DNA from 2 places in the Paraburkholderia sp. BR13444 genome. Region 1 is predicted to be linked to the other one. Evidence: predicted binding sites of a transcription regulator. Region 1 holds the regulator's gene; the other holds the start of a gene.
The links. Region 1 encodes HrcA, which represses chaperone genes, less so after heat shock. Its sites were predicted from a motif close to TTAGCACTCNNNNNNNNNGAGTGCTAA; they were not measured.

Region 1 (3,082 bases):
GCGCCTGCATCAGCAGCGCGCCGGTCTGCTGGCATTGCTCGTGATACGGGTCGCCGAGGTCGAGCGTGCGCTTGGGCACTCCGTGGAAACTCAGCACGAGCTTGTCGCCCGCCGCGAAATCAGGGCGGCCGTGCAGATGCCAGTGATGACGCACCTGCGCGGCGAGCGCCGCGATATACGCCGGGTGATCGGCGTACTGGCGAACCGTGCGGATTTCCGGCTGGTTGCGCATGCGCTTGAGCGCGGAAAAGGCTTCGTCGAACGCGGTCGCGGTGGTCGACGCCGAATACTGCGGATACATCGGCATCAGCAGCACGCGCTCGGTGCCGGCGAGCTTCAGCTGGTTCAGCATTGCCGGAATGCCGGGCGTGCCGTAGCGCATCGCGTAGTCGACCAGCACCGTGTAGTCGTTGACTTGCAGCAGATGGCGCAAGCCCTCGACCTGCTTTTCAGTGTGCACGCGCAGCGGCGAGCCCTCAGGCATCCACACCGCCGCGTACTTCTTCGCCGAGCTGCGGCCGCGAAACGGCAAGATCAGCAGACGCAGAATCAGCTGCCACAGCAGCGCGGGAATTTCGACCACGCGAGGATCGGACAAGAACTGCGCGAGATAGCGGCGCACCGCGCGCGGCGTCGGCGCATCTGGCGTGCCGAGGTTGATCAGCAACACGGCGACGCGATGCGACGTGGCGTTCTGTGATGGCCGCTCGAGGTCGAAGCGCATAGGCAGCAGAAGTCACCGCTTCACGCGGCGAGTCGATTCAATGGAGATTCATTATAGCGGCGCGGGTTCGGCCCGGCGCCGCGGGGCCCTGGCCATTCGGACGATTGGCAGACGCCGCCCGTTCGCGCATCATGGCCGGCACGGGCTGCGATGACGGCGGCGCCGCCGCCGAGCGCGAGGACTACTGCTGGCTAAGCGTCATGGACAACAGCCGCGCGGTGATGTCCACGATCGGAATCACGCGGTTGTAGGCCATGCGGGTCGGTCCGATCACACCGAGCGTGCCGACGATCTTGCCGTTCACCTCGTACGGCGCGGTGACGACGCTCATTTCCTCGATCGGCACCAGCGTCGATTCGCCGCCAATGAAAATTTGTACACCCGCCGCGTGACTCGAGACGTCGAGCAACTGAAGGAGGCTGGTCTTCTGGTCGAACACATCGAACAGCTTGCGCAGGCGCGCCATGTCCGACGAAAGATCGGCGACTTCGAGCAGATTGCGCTCGCCGGAGATAAGCACGGTCTCGCCGGTATCGGATTCGTCGGTGCTCGCGGTAACGGCCGCGTGCATCAACGAGGTCATGTCGCCGCGCAGCTCGTCGATTTCCTCGCGCAGGCGGCGGCGCACTTCGTCGAACGAGAGGCCCGCGAAGTGCGCGTTGATGTAATTGGAGGCTTCCACCAGCTGCGAAGGCGAAAAGTCGCGCTGGGTGGCGAGAATGCGGTTCTGCACGTCGCCTTCGGGCGTCACGATGATCAGCAGAATGCGCTTGTCGGACAGGCGCATGAATTCGATCTGCTTGAATACGTGGCTGCGGCGCGGTGTGAGCACCACGCCGGCGAACTGCGACAGGTTGGACAGCACGCTCGCCGCCGCGGCGACGATCTTCTGCGGCTCGCCCACCTGCAGCGTGGTTTTGACCGCGCGCATCACCGCTTCTTCGTCGGCGGCGGACTCGACCGTCAACATCGTGTCGACGAACAGACGGTAGCCGCGTGGCGTCGGAATGCGCCCCGCCGACGTGTGCGGACTGATCACGAGCCCCAGATCCTCGAGGTCCGACATCACGTTGCGGATCGTGGCCGGGCTCAGCTCGAGGCCCGAGTAACGTGACAGCGTGCGCGAGCCGACCGGCTGACCTTCGGCGATGTAGCGCTCGATCAGCGTTTTGAGGAGGGTTTGTGCGCGAGGATCTAGCATGAGGAAAAATTTTAGCTCAATGGCATCGCAGCCGCGAGCGCCCGCGGCGCCCGCTCCCGGCAAATGCGGCGCCGTCAGCGGGCGCGCATGTCATCGGGTCTTCACCATTCTAACGATAATCGCGACATGCGCAGACGCCCCGCGTGCGTCGGCCCGCTACCGGGTTGGCCTGCGGTTCTTTTCAGGCCCTACCTATGGTGTAATGCCGGCATGCAAGTGACCAGCCAGTTCAAGACCGTCGCGCTCGTCGGGCGCAGCAATACGCCAGGCATCGGCGAGCCGCTGACCGCGCTCGCCGCGTGCATCGCGAAGCTCGGCCTCGAAGTCGTGTTCGAAGCCGACACCGCCGCCGAAATCGGCGTAACCGACTATCCGGCGCTGCGTCCCGCCGAGATCGGCGCGCGCGCCGACGTCGCCGTGGTGCTCGGCGGCGACGGCACGATGCTCGGCATCGGTCGCCAGCTCGCGCCATATCGCACGCCCTTGATCGGCATCAACCACGGACGGCTCGGCTTCATCACCGACATTCCAATCTCCGACATGCGCGAGATCGTGCCGCAAATGCTGTCCGGCAATTTCGAGCGCGAGGAGCGCGTGCTGCTCGAAGCGCGCATCGTGCGCGACGGCACGTCGATTTATCACGCGCTCGCGTTCAACGACGTGGTGGTCAACCGTAGCGGTTTTTCGGGCATGGCGGAGCTGCGCGTGTCGGTCGACGGCCGCTTCATGTACAACCAGCGCTCGGACGGCCTGATCGTCGCGACGCCGACCGGCTCGACTGCGTACGCGCTGTCGTCGCAGGGGCCGATCCTGCATCCCCAATTGCAGGGCTTCGTGCTCGTGCCGATCGCGCCGCACGCGCTGTCGAACCGGCCGATCGTGCTGCCGGACGACTCGAAGGTCAGCATCCAGATCGTTTCCGGGCGCGAAGTGAACGTCAATTTCGACATGCAGTCGTTCACGTCGCTGGAGCTCGGCGACACGATCGAGGTGCGCCGTTCGCGTCACACGGTGCCAATGCTGCATCCTGTCGGCTACAGCTATTACGCGACGCTGCGCAAGAAGCTGCACTGGCACGAGTACCCGTCGCACGAAGAAGACCCGAGGCCGTAAGCGGCGCTTTCAAGCCCACGCCGCCGCGGCCGCCACCCGAATCC
Region 2 (3,082 bases), on a different contig from region 1:
CGCAGCGGCTCTTCCATTGCACGCAGAACGATCTTGATACCTGCGTCCTGATCGGCGTTTGCGCCCTTCAGGCCAGCGATCGCCGTACGCGCACGGATCAGCGCGACGCCGCCGCCAGCGACGATGCCTTCTTCCACAGCTGCGCGCGTTGCGTGCAGTGCGTCTTCGACACGTGCCTTCTTTTCCTTCATTTCGACTTCGGTCGCAGCACCGACCTTGATCACTGCAACGCCGCCTGCCAGCTTGGCAACGCGTTCTTGCAGCTTTTCACGGTCATAGTCCGAGGTCGCTTCTTCGATCTGCTTGCGCACTTGCTTGACGCGAGCTTCGATGTTCGCTGCTTCGCCAGCGCCGTCGATGATCGTGGTGTTTTCCTTGCCCACTTCGATACGCTTCGCCTGGCCCAGTTCAGCCAGCGTTGCCTTCTCGAGCGTGAGGCCGGTTTCTTCTGCGATGACCTGGCCGCCGGTCAGGATCGCGATGTCTTCCAGCATCGCCTTACGACGATCGCCGAAGCCCGGTGCCTTGACAGCTACGGTCTTCAGGATGCCGCGGATGTTGTTGACGACCAGCGTTGCGAGCGCTTCGCCTTCGACGTCTTCAGCGATGATCAAGAGCGGACGGCCAGCCTTCGCGACTTGTTCCAGAACCGGCAGCAGATCACGGATGTTCGACACCTTCTTGTCGTGCAGCAGCACGAACGGGTTGTCGAGCACGGCAACTTGCTTGTCCGGGTTGTTGATGAAGTACGGCGACAGGTAGCCGCGGTCGAATTGCATACCTTCGACGACGTCCAGCTCGTCTTGCAGCGACTTGCCGTCTTCGACGGTGATCACGCCTTCCTTGCCGACCTTGTCCATTGCTTCAGCGATGCGCTCGCCGATCGACGAATCGCTGTTCGCCGAGATCGCGCCAACCTGGGCGATTTCCTTGTTGGTCGTGCACGGCTTGCTGATCTTGCGCAGTTCTTCGATTGCGGCTGCAACAGCCTTGTCGATGCCGCGCTTCAGGTCCATCGGGTTCATGCCCGATGCGACGTACTTCATGCCTTCGCGGACGATCGATTGCGCGAGAACCGTAGCGGTCGTCGTGCCGTCGCCTGCGTTGTCGCTGGTCTTGGAAGCGACTTCCTTGACCATTTGCGCGCCCATGTTCTGGAGCTTGTCTTTCAGTTCGATCTCTTTTGCGACCGACACACCGTCCTTGGTGACCGTCGGGCCGCCGAAGCTGCGCTCGAGAACCACGTTGCGGCCCTTCGGACCCAGCGTGACCTTCACGGCGTTGGCGAGAATGTTCACGCCTTCGACCATCTTGGCACGGGCGGAATCACCGAATACGACGTCTTTAGCTGCCATCTTCTAACTCCTTGAATACTTTGGATATAACCGGGGAAGTAGCGACTTTGCGCTTACTTCTGCACAACGGCCATGATGTCTTCTTCGCGCATCACCAGCAGTTCGTTGCCGTCGACCTTGACGGTCTGGCCTGCGTACTTGCCGAACAGGACGCGGTCGCCGACCTTCACGTCGAGGGCGATCGCTGCGCCCTTGTCGTCGCGCTTGCCCGGGCCGACTGCGAGGATTTCACCTTGATCCGGCTTTTCCGCTGCGGCTTCGGGAATCACGATGCCCGACGCGGTCTTGGTTTCCTGATCCAGACGCTTGACGATCACGCGATCATGCAAAGGACGAAGGTTCATACATACTCCTCTCTGATTGAGACTGAAGAACGCTGAGAAAACCCGGCTGGACGAGCCAACCGGAGATGTTGTTAGCACTCTCGTGCAGCGAGTGCTAATTATATGGACGGGTAGTGACAAATTCAAGAAGTAGGGAACAGCGGCGCTGCGGGCGAGGTTTTGCACGACCGGCGCGGTGCAGGCGCGCCGGCGCAATCATGCGTCTGAGCTGCGAACCCGAGCAAAAACAAATACTTGCGGCGAGATTTGCGGCTTGTCGCCGCACGACGAAGGGGCGCTATCGCAGACAAACAGCAGCCACGCACCGTACTCGATACCGTCGGATCTGCGATTTCCAGGGAAAACCCCCGTCCGATCGAGCATGGTTCGACTCACTTCTGCGCAGGCGGGCGCAACGCGTTACCTGCCATCCACTTGAGCCGTTCGCAATTGACCTTGATACGCGCCGCGAATTCCTTCGGGTCTCGCTCGCGTAGTGCGTTCATCTGGCTATTGGTGTCGTCGGTGCGATGCCAGCCCGCGTCCCAGTGCTGATCGAAATCGGTCGCTCCGGTCAGCACCTTTCGGAGCCGCTCCTTATAGTCACCGATGCGCTCGGGCGACACGCCGCAAAACGCCTGCGCGAAACTCGCCCGCTCGCCCGCCGTCTCCGCGCTCATGTTGGCGTCGCTCGCGCCGCTCGCGAGCGGCGCGAGCGACAGCATCGACAAACAAAGCGCAGCGCAAAGCGGTCGATAGGGATACGATGGATTCTTCATCTTCGACTCCTGACGATCCTTCGTGGCGACCAGGGATTGTCCCGATCTTCAACGCCGCCTCGCCGATTGTGTCCTGATTGCACTGCACGATGGCGTTTTCGCGCGCTATTCGATGCATCGCGCGGCCAAGCCGCGGTGCTACGCTCGTTAAAGCGGCATTTGCGACGTGCCCTTCCGGGGAGCCGTGGCACGAGCACCGCAACGCCACGGCCTATCGGCAGGCCGCGACAGAAGCACGAGCGCCAGGCATCGACAACAAGCTCGAACACGACACGAAATCAAACACAAAAAGGCGAGACATCGCTGCGGGAGTGACTGCGATGGCATTTAAAACATATACCGTACTGACGCTATTGGTGACGAGCACTGCCGCGTTCGCGTGGCGGCCAGTCACCTATCCGATCCGAAGTCAGAGCCCTTACGAGCGCAGCATCGATAACGCGATGTGCTACGCCGAGGCGAACCGCGTGACCGGGGTCAACATGGCCCACGAGTCGCAGATTCCGCCGCGTCATCCGCCGGCGGCCAAAGGTGCGTCGACCGGCGTACCGTCGAAACCCCCTCTTCCCCCCAGTTCCTTCTCGGCCACGCCGCTGCCGTGGAACGCGAGCGCGCCCGAAGCCGC

Region 2: a site for HrcA is predicted at 1,771-1,797, ahead of groES (co-chaperone GroES). Genes of this name have one in related genera too.

The regions. Positions count from the first base shown of each region.
Region 1 covers NZ_JBFPKM010000008.1:362,866-365,947, reverse strand. The annotation lists gene hemH (ferrochelatase) at 1-724, opposite strand, end outside; gene hrcA (heat-inducible transcriptional repressor HrcA) at 906-1,925, opposite strand; gene AB3X95_RS23880 (NAD kinase) at 2,136-3,038, shown strand.
Region 2 covers NZ_JBFPKM010000019.1:86,366-89,447, reverse strand. The annotation lists gene groL (chaperonin GroEL) at 1-1,355, opposite strand, end outside; gene groES (co-chaperone GroES) at 1,409-1,699, opposite strand; gene AB3X95_RS33955 (hypothetical protein) at 2,071-2,457, opposite strand; gene AB3X95_RS33950 (hypothetical protein) at 2,778-3,082, shown strand, end outside.